Regions from separate parts of the Colwellia meonggei genome, predicted to be linked through region 2. Evidence: predicted binding sites of a transcription regulator. Region 2 holds the regulator's gene; each other region holds the start of a gene.
What was found. The regulator sigma-54, encoded in region 2, starts transcription at its own class of promoters, with help from an activator protein. The targets are predictions, from matches to a motif close to GTTGGCACGNNNNTNGNNT.

Region 1 (5,248 bases), 370 kb from region 2:
GTTGTTGTTTCTACACCTGGAGTATAACCATATTCTGGATGCCCTGGTGTTTTTGAATGTAACTGACGGAAGTTTTGTAATTCATTAATCGGTAAATCATAACCGGTTAAATGCAAAAGTGAGTATATTAGCATTGAACCATGACCGTTTGATAAAATAAAACGATCGCGATCTGCCCAGTTAGGATCTGTTGGGTTGTGCTTTAAGAAATCACGCCATAAAACTTCAGCGATATCTGCCATGCCCATTGGGGCTCCAGGGTGTCCTGATTTGGCTTTTTGCACGGCATCCATGCTTAAAACTCGAATTGCATTGGCCAATTGTTGACGCGACGGCATAATTACTCCAGTAAGTGTAAAATTTGAAAGGATGAAATTTGCGCTTATTTTCGCCTAGAGTGCCCCTTGACTGCAAATCTTATTAGCCTTTTTCTATGATTTTTTTTCTCTTAGTTATATTTGTTGGTAGCGGTAAACCTTGTGTTGATCGTATCTTAATGTCCGTTTTGAACATTACCTTTAGTTTATGACTAGTAATGCTTTGAAAATTATAAACTAAGTTGTTGATCTAAAGATTAAGATCCTATAGTGTAGCTTGGTTGTATGTACAAATAAGAATAAAAAGATATAACCTGAAACAGGATTGAAAAATGAACAGGTCGTCGTCAAGAGGAGTTAAGCTGACTACGGTAATATTTGCAGTAGTAATATTAGCTGTATCGGCTGTGTTGAGTAGTAGCTCAGCTGCAGATGACAAGGACGTTGTATTAGAACAAAAGAAAGGCGAGTTAGTAAACTAATTTGTCTGTTAAATATAAACCTCGCAATTGCGGGGTTTTTTTATGTCTTTGAAAGTTATAAATAGGCAAATGATCTTTGTTAACGATCTTATGGCGTCCCCACCAGGACTCGAACCTGGAGCAGCGGCTTAGGAGGCCGCAGTTTTATCCAGTTAAACTATGAGGACATAAGTTTGAGTAATCCCAATATATCAGCAACTTAATTCAAGTTATATAAATGGCTAATATATGTAATTACAATAATTTTACAGATTTTCTTTTACTAGTAGCGGACAGCTAAATCATTGATTTGTATATTGTCGATAATGTGCTGCTCAGTTGTTGTTGCGCGAGCACTATCGTTAGACACTTCATTTACGGTCACTTTATACGGGCTTACATTAAAGCCTGGGTATGATTTTTTATCATCGCTGATAAAGTTTTGAAAATGTAGCAGTGAAAACTCATCACCTACTTGCACACCATGCCTTTTCCCTAAGTTAAAGGTAATATTGTTGCCGACAACGTTTACTATCCTTCCTTGTGTCGGTTGGCACATCATATTTTCATCAATATCTGTCACCATATCTTCAAGAGTTTGGCTAATTCGCATGCCATATTCACTTTGCCAAAAGTTCTGACTGGAAACATCAATTTGCTGGCGCTTGTTAAATTGCCAAGGCGCTGAGCTTTGGTATTGCTTATCTAAAACTCGTTCGCCAGTGGTACCGTCATGAATATAAATCGCAATATTAAATTGGCGCTGATACACATCGTCTTGCCAAAATTGCCATGAATTATCTTCATCGTTTGCCATGGAAATATCTTGAATTTCAGAAAATAAAATATATTGGCTATTGGTCATACTGGCTAATGACATCGACAGATTTTTTAATTGTTCCATCGCTAAACTTTGATTAAGGCGGGAAAACTCTGTTTTTGTGTTTAACGCAAGTTTTGTATCGAGATAAATGCCATTTTTTTTAATTTTATTAGCAAGCTGGTTCACTATCGTTTTATCTAATTGATAAATATTGCCAATATTGGCTTGTTCTCTATGTAGTAAGTTACTGCGTGTTAGTAGCATAGATTTTTTATAGTCAGCAGCAAAACACTTCTTTTCTTGAGGGAAAATATCTGCGCGAATTTTTACCGTAACGAGATCATCCGTATAGTTTTCACTGATCAATTCAAAAGAGTTAACACTGCCACTGGCACGAATGCTAATTTCGTCTTGAGTAAGTAGACCATTTACTACCTGTTGAACACTAGAGACTGAAGCCCCAGCAACCAATAATGCTTTCTTTAGGGCGTTTTGCATCGCTCTATTTTTCGCCGACTTACTATCGTCATTTTTTATTGTGGCGACACCTTGTGATTCATACCACTGCGCAGCACTCGTATTACTATATAAAGTAAGGCTCATTACTATTACACTAAGTTTTAACAAGCTAAGTTTACATATTCTCTGGCAAATGGCATTTAACTGCATAGTTGTCTCATTTCAACAAGGGTCGGTAATTAGGCTTAAATATGCATGTTTTGTGCCTAATTAAAATGTTATAAAAATTGGCGCGATTTGTGCTTTAGTATTAATACGAATATTAATATGAATTTATGCATTAATTGAGGATAGCTCAATGAAGAATTGGCTGCTAGCAATACTAATACCCGCACTTGCGTCCTGCTCTATGGTGAGTGAAAAAGACGACTTTTATCGCTCTTCGTATCATGACAAACAAGAAATTGACAGTTTTGAACTGCCACGTCATGCCATAAATGATGTTGTTAAAGGTCTTGCTTATCAAATGCTTGAAAGCAGTTCTTTTGTTAATCCGAAAACGCCAATTGCTATTGCTTCGTTTGTTGATTTGAAAAACTTAGAGTCAACGAATTGGTTAGGTAATCAGCTTTCAGAAAGCTTTGTCCATGAAATGCAGCGCCATGGCTTAGTGGTTATCGATTTTAAAACAACAGGCCATATTCGAGTAACAGCTGATGGTGATTATGTATTTAGCCGCGATTGGAAAGAGTTGCCTGAACGCCAGATAATTGACTATGTTGTGACAGGCACCATGATGCAACAAGAAGAAGGTATTTTGGTGAATGCTCGAATGATAGGTATGCAATCACGCGTTGTGGTGGCTACCGCGCAATCGTTTATTCCTTCTTGGGTGGTAGGTGATGACTTTAATCGAAATGAAAATGTCAAAATGAAAGACGGTATGATCATTCGAGACAGTGCAATGTTAGTTGAAGATGCCCGCGCTGTGGCGATTCAGCAATAGTTTTAGCTAATAGAATCAAGGCATAATATGAATACTTTATTGAAACGCAGTGTTATTTTATTTGGCTTATTTGTACTAACTGCCTGTACATCTTTTTATGATAAACATGTTGAGTGGCAAACAGTAAAACCAGAAAGTTTCCCTGTATTAACGGCGATAGGGCAGGCACCAATTAGTCTACAAAAGTCAAAACATAAAACTCAGAAAATGCTAATGGCAATTAATGCTTCAAAAATTGCTGCTTATGCTGAGTTGGCTGAACAAGTTTATGGGCAAACAGTTGATGGTAAAACAACCATGTCGAACTTGATTGTTGATAATCAAAAATTAAGAACATCGGTACAAGGTATCATTCGCGGTGCAAAAGTTGTTAAAAGCTACCCAGTTGGTGATACGTATACCACAGAACTAAGCTTAGACTTTAAAGATGTTTATGAAATATATGCGGCATCGTCTAATAGAAAAGAAATTAAAGATATTTCATATTACTAAGGCTAAATTTAGTTTAGCAATAAAGGAAACCAGCAGTGGCTGGTTTTTTTGTGCTTAATAATAGGTGAAAGTTAAGCAGAAATGCTTGAAGCAGAAGGCGCCTTTAATTTATTTACGCTTTGATACCTAGACTGCTTAAACCGCCAGAGGTTTTGCCTTTGTTATCATAGGTCATAGATGACTTATTATGATTTTCTAGTAATGAGGTTCTCATGCGTTCAACCGATAATTGTGATTGATGAATGATCAAACCATTGACTTGGTTTTGTTTTTTACAACGCAGCAAAGTGTTTTCTATTTCAGCAAGTTCTTGACTAAAGTTACCGGCTAACTTCTCTTGTTTAAACTCAAAACTTTGACCAATGGCATTGTCAATTTCTTGAATGGCAACAAGTAAGTTATTTTTTTCTGAAGTAATTGCGATTAAAGCGTCTGGATTCTGTTGCTGTAAAATATCTTTTTCTGTCGTTAATAACGCCTCTAATTGCGTCAATTGCGATAATTGTTGAGAAACCAATTGTTGCGGCGTTATTTTATCAGACACTTTCTACTCCGGTGAGGTTAGCCGTTAGCCTAGATCGAACTCAAAGTTGGCAATACTTGCGGCAAGCTTTTCAGGATTAACTTTATAATCCCCTGACGCTATCGCACTTTTTAATTCGTCGATTTTCTTTTGATTTACAACAGGTGAGTCACCTGCTTTTTTCTGTAATTCACTCAACTGCTTTGCCTGCGGTGTAATGGATACTGAATCACGTGGCGCTAATTTAGCTTGTTGTGATGCATTTGCGCTTTCGGTGACTTGTTGTTTAGTCTGAACTTGCTGATCAAGTTTTTGCTTTACTTGATTAGCATTGTTCAAGTTATTGATATTTATCGCCATTATTAAATCCTACTTACAACAGTAATTGGTTTCTAACTTTTTATCGGCAAAGCAATGGAAAACTTAAGCATTATTATAAATTAATTACCACTTGGTTAATAGCGTTAACTTGCCCACGCACCGTGCGACCAGACTTAGTATTTTTTACTGAAATAATGTCGCCTAAACTGCCATCTCGTAAGGCGGTTCCTGAAGACTTTATTTCAAAGCCTGCTGATTTCGCAATAATATTCACCGGTTGCCCTTTACAAACAAAACAAGTGTTTTTACTGGTGATAGCGCTGCCTTTGGATAGGTTTCTTTTGGTGCGAGCGCCGATCACAACTTTAGTATCATCAAGTACTACACCTCTTATTTTTGCACTGTCTTTAAGAATAACTTCAATGTTTGAATTATCAAGTAAAGTGCCTTTAGTAACTCGTACTTTGGTTACTAAAACAGGGACTATAGTTTGAATTTTAACTGGAACGTATAAATGCCATGGCTTCTCATCAGCGCAAACAATTTTAACATTTACATTCCTACCATTATGTTTTTCAGGTATATTTGCCGTTAATGGCGATAGACAAGCTTGTAAATTAATTCTCGGATCTATTGGTGATACATCGATAAGCAGTTTTCCTTGGGCAGGAGCCTTTATTTGCTCTTGTACTTGCGATTTAATGAAGTTGTTTAAATAATCACGATCAAAGACCATGGCATTACTGCTAGTCAGTAACGTGAAGTAAATAACGGTAATTTTTACTAATATCTTTAATTTACTCATAATTTTTTTGATCTGGCTGCTAGGGAATTAACAATACTCGT
Region 2 (5,248 bases):
TTATATTGCCAAAGGTTCACCTGCTACCTTTGAACAAACCCTTGAAGATGGCAGCCCAATTAATTTACAAGCCAATGAGATTAGATACGAACCTGCAAAGAGTATCGTCATTATTTCTGGCAACGCTTTACTAACACAAGAAGGCAGTGAAGTAAGTGGCAATAAAATCACCTATAACTTTGAAACTGAATACGTTAATGCAGAAAGCTTAGAAAATACGGTTGTTGAAACAGTTTTGCAGCCTAAAAGTAAGCCTGAACTACCGAAAAAATCAAAGGAACAGCAAAATTAAATGCCAATATCTACCTTATCAGCAACCGGTTTAGCAAAATCTTACAAAGGCCGAAAAGTTGTTAAAAATGTCAGTTTAAAAGTTTCTGCTGGGCAAATTGTTGGTTTACTTGGTCCTAATGGTGCAGGAAAAACCACCTCGTTCTATATGATTGTTGGTTTAGTCAATAATGATAGCGGAGCTATTGTACTTAACGAAGAAGATTTAACTTTGCTGCCAATGCATGAACGTGCTCGTAAGGGTATTGGCTACTTACCACAAGAAGCATCAATATTTCGGAAATTATCTGTCTACGACAACATAATGGCCATTTTACAAACGCGAAAATCATTAACTGATGTTGAAAAAGAAGAAAAACTTGAACACTTATTAGAAGAGTTCAATATCGGTCATATTAAAGACAATTTAGGTATGAGCCTGTCAGGTGGTGAACGTCGTCGAGTAGAAATTGCGCGAGCATTAGCTGCTGATCCAAAATTTATCTTGTTGGATGAACCTTTTGCAGGTGTTGATCCAATTTCAGTAGGTGATATAAAAAAAATTATCCTACACTTAAAGGAACGTGGTATTGGTATTCTAATTACTGATCATAACGTGCGCGAAACATTAGACGTTTGTGAACATGCGTATATTGTTAGCCATGGTGAACTTATTGCAGAAGGTGATGCGGATCAAATTCTTGCAAATCAACACGTAAGAGATGTATACCTAGGTGAACAATTCACGCTATAGTGAAATCAGCTTTAGCAATAAAATAACATTGTGTTAAATAGTAACAGGGAAAAGAAAATCTAAATGCGTCCTACTCTGCAGCTCCGTATCGGGCAACAGCTAACCATGACCCCGCAATTGCAACAAGCAATTAAATTGTTGCAATTGTCGACATTAGACCTACAGCAAGAGATTCAGGAAGCGCTTGAAAGTAATCCACTGCTTGAAATGGATGAAAACCAAACTAATACTACCGAAAATACCCCTGATAATTTAGAAGAAGCATTTTCCGCAAGTGTCGGCGAAAGCACTGAAGTAGCGACGCCAGATGGCAGTGAAGACTCTACTCCTACTATCGATGAAATCAGTTCTGCTGAAGGTATGGCAAAAACTGATATCCCAGAAGAATTAAATAACGACACCACTTGGGACGATAATTTTAGTGCCGGTGCTAGCAGCGGCGCAGTAGGCCCAGCCTCAGAAGATTATACTTACCAAGGCGAAACTAAAGACTCAATTCAAGATCACTTACTTTGGCAAATGGAGCTTACACCGTTTACCGAAACCGACCAGGCTATTGCAACAGCGATTATTGAAGCTGTCGATGAAGCTGGTTACCTTACAGTATCAGCTGAAGAAATTTTAGAAAGTGTTGGCATTGAAGACGTAGAACTTGACGAAATTGAAGTGGTTTTAAAACGTATTAATGTTTTTGATCCTGTAGGTGTCGCGGCCCGCTCTATTCCGGAGTGTTTACTAATTCAATTAAACCAGTTCTCAAGCGATACACCTTGGTTAGAGGAAAGTAAATTAGCGGTAGGTAAATATATCGATTTACTTGGTAATCGCGACTATCGCCAATTAATGCGTAAATTACGCCTAAAAGAAGATCAATTACGTGAAGTTATTCGCTTAATTCAGACACTTGATCCACGCCCTGGTGATAGCGTTATTAAGAGTGAAGAGCAATACGTTATACCTGATGTGTCAGTTGAAAAGAAAAATGGTCGTTGGACCGTTGAACTAAATCCTGATACTGCACCTAAGCTTTCGGTAAACCAGCAATATGCCGCGATGTCACGTTCAATGAAATCATCTACTGACTCGCAATTTATTCGTTCAAACCTGCAGGAAGCTAAGTGGTTTATAAAAAGTCTCGAAAGCCGTAATGATACCCTATTAAAAGTGTCAAATTGTATCGTTCAACGCCAACAAGGATTTTTTGAACATGGCCCTGAAGCCATGCGTCCTATGGTATTGAACGATATTGCTGAAGCTGTTGATATGCATGAATCAACCATTTCGCGTGTTACCACACAAAAATATATGCACACGCCACGAGGCATTTTCGAATTAAAATATTTCTTTTCTAGCCATGTCAGTACTGAGAATGGTGGCGAGTGTTCATCAACTGCCATTCGTGAGTTAATTAAAAAGTTAGTTTCTGCAGAAGTACCGGCCAAGCCACTGAGCGATAGTAAAATGGCAGATATTCTTGCAGAACAAGGTATTAAAGTGGCGAGACGTACCATAGCTAAATATCGCGAGTCACTTTCGATACCACCATCGAATCAACGTAAAAGCCTATTGTAGGCTTGGTTTATTTACCCGAAAAAGAGGATTGAAGCATATGCAAATTAATCTTACCGGACACCATGTCGATGTTACCGATTCATTACGTGATTATGTTAATGGAAAATTTGAAAAACTAGAGCGACATTTTGATCATATCAATAATGTTCATGTCGTGTTAACGGTGGAAAAGCTTAATCAAATTGCCGAATCAACGGTGCATTTAAGTGGTAGTGAAGTACATGCCAAAGCCGAAAATAGTGATATGTACGCTTCAATCGATTCACTGATTGATAAACTTGACCGCCAAATATTAAAATATAAAGGCAAAATTAGTAAACACTAATATCCCCCTTCGCATTAGGTTTTTGAAGTAATTATGAAGTTGCAAGACATCTTGACACCGGACTGCACTATATGTGCAGCTCCGGGCTCCAGTAAAAAACGCATATTAGAATATTTAAGTAGCTTGGCCTCTGAAAAATTGCCTAATCACGATACTTTTCAATTGTTAGAGAGCTTGGTTAAGCGTGAAAAAATGGGCTCTACTGGAATTGGTAACGGAATTGCAATTCCTCACGGACGTTTAGATACTGCTGATAAGCCAATTGCGGTAGTTATTACTACAGAACAAGCGATAAACTTTGATGCCATAGATCATAGACCTGTCGATATTTTTATTGCGCTATTTGTTGCCGAAGCTGAGTGTCAAAATCATTTATGTACATTACAAAGCATCGCCGAGATATTTCGCGACAAACAGTTTTGTAAACAAGTTCGTAAATGTGAAAGTAACCAAGCACTTTTTGAATTAATCCAACAAGCGAGTTAATTACCAGTGAAATTAATCATTGTCAGTGGCCGTTCCGGCTCAGGTAAAAGTGTGGCACTTAGAGTCTTAGAAGATTTAGGCTATTATTGTGTTGATAACATTCCGGTTAATTTGTTGCCCGCATTAACCCATACTGTGATCAATGATTACGAGAATGTTGCCGTTAGCCTTGATGTTCGTAATTTACCCGCCGACCCGAATGATGTTCCAGAGATTATCGATTACCTGCCCAGCGCGGTTGAATTAAACTTACTCTATTTAGATGCTGATGATAGCGATCTCATTCGCCGGTTTAGTGAAACTCGACGTTTACACCCTTTAATTAAACAAAATATCGCCCTTGATCAAGCGATTGCACTGGAAAAGCAATTACTTGCACCAATTGCGACTCGCGCGCATTTATATATTAATACCAGCCAACTTTCACCACACCAATTGGCTGATTTGGTACGAGAAAGAATTTTAGGCAAAAAATCTGGCTCAATGGTTATTGTTTTCGAATCTTTTGGTTTCAAGCACGGCGTTCCTCAAGATGCCGATTATGTTTTCGATGCTCGCTTCCTACCTAACCCTTATTGGGATAAAGAATTGAAAGGCTACACAGGTTTAGATAAACCAGTGCAAGATTTCTTAGCAAGCCAACCAATAGTGACCAAGTTTATCTGGCAAATAAACAGCTTTATGATGACTTGGTTACCGCACCTTGAGCGTAATAATCGTAGTTACGTCACTATCGCCATAGGTTGTACGGGTGGTAAGCACAGATCTGTTTATATCGCGGAATTACTTGCCAATAATATGCGTAAAGAGCGTGATGACGTGCAATCTCGTCACCGCGATTTAGCCCTAGCTAGCTCTTAACTCCCTTGTCTATGCCGATAAACCGCCAAGTAAAAATTATCAATAAGCTTGGGCTGCATGCCCGAGCAGCAACAAAGCTAGCACAATTAAGCCAGCGATTTAGTGCAGAAATTACAGTAGAACTTGATAATAATAGCGCAGATGCTGGCAGCATAATGGGCTTAATGCTACTTGCCGGCGCACAAGGGAAAGTCGTTAATGTCATTGCATCCGGAAAAGATGCTGAATTAGCGCTAGATGAAGTTTGCCAATTATTTAGCGATAAATTCGACGAAGAAGAATAGCCCTAGCTGCTCAACCAGTTTTTAAGTCAATAAAAAAGCTGCGAAAAGTCTCGAATTAAGATAAACTGCTTGTCGATATCTATTGGTTTTTGTTGCAATAATAGCTTAATAAATATCCTTCATAATAATAATTTTCAGTTTTCGTTTTTACAACGGCACAGGATAGCAATATGCCGGAAGTTTCTGAACAAGAGTACAGCCACCAACGCTTACAGCAAGTTAATGATGCCCTAGGCAGTGGTATGTATGTCTATGTCCGAAAGCTTTTGCAAGACATGCCCGCATTCGATCTGGCGCTATTACTAGAGTCCTCACCAACAAAAAGTCGTGCCGTACTTTGGCAGTTAATTGATACCGACCATCACGGCGAAGTACTTGAAGAACTTAATGAAGAAGTTCGTAAAGGTATTCTAAAAAACATTCGTCCTGAAAAGCTTGCTGCTGTTGCAGAGGGCATGGACGTTGATGATTTAGCAGAAGTTTTCCGTACTTTACCTGACAGCGTTTATCGAGAAGTGTTAAGCTCGATGGACTCGCAAGACCGTAGTCGAGTAGAAGCCGCGTTATCATACGAAGAAGATACCGCCGGCGGTATCATGAATACTGATACCATTTCCATTAGACCTGATGTAACAGTTGATGTGGTATTACGCTACTTGCGGCTGCGGGGAGAATTGCCAGAGGCAACAGATTCAT
Region 3 (5,248 bases), on a different contig from region 2:
AAAACTAATAGCTAAAAATTTACTTAAATTTTTGAGGTGACGCCTCATCTTATTTTCCTATAAATTACAAAATTCAAAATCTTGACTAAAACTGTTTTGATTAAAACTATTGATTGATAATTTAAATTTTTAATCATCCAAAATAAAGAAACCATCGCAAAATCTACGATGGTTTCTTAATACAACATTTATATTATTCAGGCTGTAATAAATCAATGAACTGCTGAGATTGCTCAATTGCCTTACTCATTTCGGCAACCAACGACTCAACATCACGTTTAATAGTTTTATATTCACCTTGCAGAGCGCCAATGGCTTGTGCATTTAAGTTATGTTTTAAATACAAGCTATTGTCCTTAAGTGCTGATAATACGGGCGCCATTCTATTTTTTGCCCTATGCATCGACTTAATCAAACTTTGATAATTTCGCTGTGTTTTTCGCAGTTTTTGCTGACTTTGCTGCTTCAAACTTGCACTTGAATATTGCTCTATTTCATTATTCCATTCATCGAACAAAGCTTCAGCAACATTCTCTATGGCAGTAATACGAGCAGCTACCTCTTCAGCTGATGATTTACTTGCTTCATATTGATCGTTAACCAACTCGTATTGCGCAGCTAAATCACCACCATCATAATTTATTAACTGTGAAAGTTGATCTAGTGCAGATTTGAATTGTTGTTGGGCATCTTGCTGAGCTGTTTGCGCATTTTCAACGCGGTCAAGCATAATATCACGTTTATGAACACCAACTTTTTCCATTGCAGAATAATACGCAGATTGGCAACCTAACATTAATGTTACTGTGAATAGCAAAGTAACAAGCTTTTGTACTTTTTTTACGCTAATTACATTGGCTATGGTCATGATCCACCCCCGCTTGTATAACGTGCTGCATCAATAATACACCAGATATACACTATCGGTAATAATATCCAGCCAATACCGACCCACATCAATGCCCCAGCAATTGTCCAAAATATAAAAAACAAAATGGCGGGCATAATGCGCCCTTGTACCAATTGCCCTAAACCAGGAATAAAAATACTACAAAGTGCCGCTAAAACATTACCACCAGAACCTTGCTGCGCCATGTAAACCTCCATGCGTTAAATTTTTGTTATTAAAATATCGTTTTATTGTCAACAGTATAACATTACCTTTATTTGTAATGCTTGTGGTTATTTCAAACCACCAAGATAAATTTATAAAAAATTTCTTATAGTTTATTAGAAATAAGGAGGCATTGTAGTAAAAGAGGTACTGTTCATGCTATATCGTTAAGGTTGAAGTAATTCACCCGAAATACTATAAAACAAAAAAGCCAAATGCATATGCATTTGGCTTTCCTTAATAATTCTATTTTCAGGTACTATGCTGAAAAATCACCCTTCTTTTTCTTCTGACTATATACAATACCTGCTAATGCCAAAAGCATAAGCATAACTGTCGTAGGTTCAGGTACGTCCGTTGGTGGTCTATTCTTTCTTGTCAATGCAAACGTATCGTGTACAGCATCATTATAACAAGACATTGCCCAACTCAATGATAATGACGTTGCCTTTTTAAAAGCATCAATGCCACCAACATTAAAACTAAAACTAATTTTTCCGGTATTTGCGCCTCCAGATACAGACCAAAATGAAGAAACAGCATTTTGTTCTCCACCTATAGTATTTCCAAATACTGAGCCTTTATCTCTTCTATAACCGTGATATTCTCCCGCTTTAGTGGTTCCGTCAATAGCATATAACCCACCCGCCTTTTCATTAGAAAGATTACTCCAATCAAATCGCGTTGCACTATTATTCATAAAATTACCAAGAGAAAATGCGTAATTATAACCAGAGTCATTACCTTTATTGGCACCAATAAGTAAATCACCAAAAATTATATTTTTGTTATATTGTCCTGATGCATGGTAATTATTTTCCCAACCATCTTTTCTAGCAAAATTAGTAAACACATCAACAGTTATCGTATCATCAGATGCCCAATTAACGTCCATTTGATTTATATTATACAAATAGCCATTACTTGATGTTCCGCCTTGACCTCTATCCGCCGTATCATCTACCGAAACAGTAGAGCCACCAACAGTAATATCTGTGGCGTAAATACTTGTACTAGCCAATAGCGTAGTTAAAGCTAATGTTTGTAAACCTTTTTTAATCATCGACATCATAATATTCCAATTATATGTTGTTACAACTTTCAACCGTATAAAAATTTGAATTATCTATTTTCACAAAATCATTAAGCAAAACATATACCAAACACAAAAAACCCAATTCAAACATACACTTAAATAAATTTTCATGTTCATTTTATTTTAATACTTTACCCATTGTAAAAATATTCGACATTCAACTTTCACATGTTTAACAATACTTTAACACATATAAGTAAAAAGTCTTACTTGTAGATATAGATATTCACCTACTGCTTATCGTTAAGTATTAAAATATATACAATAATTTTAATTTATCTGGCTTAGAGAACTAAAAGTTATTAACATATTTATAAACTAGGATTTTTCGTGTAAATCAGCGTTAACGCCAATAATATTGCTAAGGTCTAAAAATGAAAAAACTCTCCTCTGACACTATTTTTTTATCAAATAGTAGGAAAAATCCAATAAAAGCTATTGGCTCTATTGCCGTGCTACTGAGCGCTCTCTCACTACATAGCTATGCAAATGAAGCGGTAAACCAACAGTATGAAGATGCGCTTATTGCTTTTCATAACAATAAGATTGACACATCAATAATTCATCTTAAAAATGTTTTGCAACAACAAAGCGATCATTTGCCTTCGCGAATATTATTAGCTCAAGCGCTGTTAGCACAGGGAAACGGCGATTTAGCTGAAATTGAACTTAATAATGCGAAAGCAAACAATGCGGATAAAAACCGTCTAGTAACATTGTTTGCCCATGCCTATTTATTACAGCATAAGTACGATGAGGTTATTCGGATAACTAAAGCAGGTAGTCGTGGCACTAAAATTGAAACTGAGCTACTTGTTTACAAGGGCCAAGCTCAAATCGGCCAGAAGCTTTATCGCTCTGCAGACATTACCTTTGAAGAAGCTTTGATTTTAGCGCCTAAAAACCAGCTAGCTTTACTTGGTCGAGCTCAAATTGCACAGATATCCTCGAAACCTCAGCAAGCATTACAATTTATCGAACGCTCTCTTGCGCAACCAAAACCGTTTATTAATGGTTGGATTATGAAAGCCAATATTTTAGCTCAACTAGGTAAACAAAAAGAGGCATTAGTAGCGATTGATAAAGCAATAGAAATTGATCATAGTCATTTTGCAGCCTTATTAACCAAAGCTATGTTGCATATAAATTTGAGTGAATACGCACTTGCTGAACCCCACATCGATATTATTCTCAGCGAAATACCGAATGAACCACGAGCGGGCTATCTTAAAGCATTAATTAATGCAAATTTAGATAATTCTTCTGACCAATCAGGAACAAAGAAACTCACCGAAGTCATCACAACTTTGGCAGCTGTGCCAGATGAAATTATGAAAACAACACCTGATTATTATTACTTAGCAGGGTTAACTAATTTTCAATATGGTAATTTATTGGATGCGAAGCGGTATATAGAAAAATATCTAACTTATGTCGATTCACATCTAGATTCTATTCGCATGATCGCACTAATAGAATTACAAACAGGTAGCGCAATTTCTGCAAAGAACTTGCTAAAAAAAGCTAATTTAACTCATCCAAATAATGTTGATATTTTAACCTTACTCGGTATGACATACTTGCAATTAAAAGACGCAAATAAAGCAGAGAGTTATTTTAAAGAAGTATTAAAGATCAACCCTAATTCTGAGCGAGGTATTAGTAATCTCGCCCGTAGTAAAATGCAATCAGGAGAGTATAAGTCGGCAATTGATGCGTTGCTGACTATTAAGAATAATGAAGTAAATAGTATACAAGTAAAGCTGCTATTAATTGATTCATTCGAAAACAACCAAGATATAGATAAAGCAATTTCTATCGCCCAAGAACTAATTACTCAATACCCGAACGATAGTTACTTTCAACAACGCATTGGCTCACTTTACGGCTGGAACAATCAGTTTGCACAAGCACAAGAAGCTTTTCAAAAAGCATTAAATTTAGATAATACAAATATCGCTGCTATCGTGCATTTAGCTAGAATGGACATTATTAAGAAAGACTATGTAAAAGCTCGTAGCTTCTTACAGGATAAGCTTGAAAAATTCCCACAAAACCCGCTTATTATGGCTGAAATCTCAGATACATACTTATTTGAAGGTAATATAATAGAGACACTATCATGGACGAGTAAAGCATACGCTCTTGCCAATAATAACTACTATATTTTATCTAAATATGCCAACGCATTAACCCAAAGCGATCAGTTAGAAAAAGCGATAGAAACTGTTGATTTTTTTATCGGCCAAAATACTAATTCAGCGGGTGCATTAAGATTGATAGCACAACTTTACCAACAGCAAAATAAGCATCAACAAGCGATTTTAGCACTGCGCGACTATGTTAGAAAAGCCCAAGATAAAGTAGCTGCATCGATTTTGCTCGCTCAAGCACAAATTATTGCTGGCGATTCATCTGGCGCAATTCAGTCTTATAAAAAAGCGATTGTCGAAGATCAAAATTCAATACCTGCACATATTGGCTTAGTGAATTTAGTGATAAAAAACAAAGATGAATCATTCGCACTAAATTTAATTTCAAACATTAATAAATTAACAAACAGTAATAGCCTAGAACAAGTATTATTAGGTGATCTTTACTTAGCACTCGATAACACTAAAAAATCAATATCTCATTACTTAGCTGCTCTAAAAATTTCAGCACAAAAACAAGCCATTTTAGGCCTTTACCAAAGCTTTAAAAAAGAGCAAAACTTAGCATTAGCAATACCGTATTTAAAGCAGTGGCTAAAAAAGCACCCTAATGATTTAGTGGTAGAAATTTCTTTAGCGGATAGCTACAAACACGCAAATAAATTAGAGCTTGCTGCAACACAGTATGAGCAACTAATTTCAAACCACGGCAAGATGCCAATTTTATTAAATAATGCTGCCAATATTTACTTTGATTTAAATAACCATCAAAAAGCTCGAGAATATGCCAAAGAAGCCTACAGCTATTTACAAGATAATGTTGCAATTATTGACACTTATGCTTGGATTGAAAGTCGACTAGGTAATCACAAAGAAGCGCTTGCA

Region 1: the regulator sigma-54 is predicted to act here: its motif matches at 2,347-2,365, upstream of AC27E9_RS03555 (FlgO family outer membrane protein).
Region 3: the regulator sigma-54 is predicted to act here: its motif matches at 2,260-2,278, upstream of AC27E9_RS13215 (PEP-CTERM sorting domain-containing protein).

What each region holds. Positions count from the first base shown of each region.
Region 1 covers NZ_BAAJLZ010000001.1:797,000-802,247, forward strand. Annotated here, with positions in the region: gene tkt (transketolase) at 1-338, opposite strand, end outside; tRNA gene AC27E9_RS03545 (tRNA-Arg) at 891-966, opposite strand; gene AC27E9_RS03550 (flagella assembly protein FlgT) at 1,062-2,204, opposite strand; gene AC27E9_RS03555 (FlgO family outer membrane protein) at 2,419-3,066, shown strand; gene AC27E9_RS03560 (LPP20 family lipoprotein) at 3,094-3,558, shown strand; gene AC27E9_RS03565 (flagella synthesis protein FlgN) at 3,671-4,102, opposite strand; gene flgM (flagellar biosynthesis anti-sigma factor FlgM) at 4,127-4,441, opposite strand; gene flgA (flagellar basal body P-ring formation chaperone FlgA) at 4,515-5,207, opposite strand.
Region 2 covers NZ_BAAJLZ010000001.1:424,763-430,010, reverse strand. Annotated here, with positions in the region: gene lptA (lipopolysaccharide transport periplasmic protein LptA) at 1-292, shown strand, start outside; gene lptB (LPS export ABC transporter ATP-binding protein) at 293-1,024, shown strand; gene AC27E9_RS01975 (RNA polymerase factor sigma-54) at 1,088-2,596, shown strand; gene hpf (ribosome hibernation promoting factor) at 2,634-2,921, shown strand; gene ptsN (PTS IIA-like nitrogen regulatory protein PtsN) at 2,955-3,407, shown strand; gene rapZ (RNase adapter RapZ) at 3,414-4,268, shown strand; gene AC27E9_RS01955 (HPr family phosphocarrier protein) at 4,280-4,552, shown strand; gene mgtE (magnesium transporter) at 4,723-5,248, shown strand, end outside.
Region 3 covers NZ_BAAJLZ010000005.1:72,229-77,476, reverse strand. Annotated here, with positions in the region: gene AC27E9_RS13230 (DUF748 domain-containing protein) at 1-48, opposite strand, end outside; gene AC27E9_RS13225 (DUF2959 domain-containing protein) at 194-868, opposite strand; gene AC27E9_RS13220 (hypothetical protein) at 865-1,095, opposite strand; gene AC27E9_RS13215 (PEP-CTERM sorting domain-containing protein) at 1,374-2,186, opposite strand; gene prsT (XrtA/PEP-CTERM system TPR-repeat protein PrsT) at 2,585-5,248, shown strand, end outside.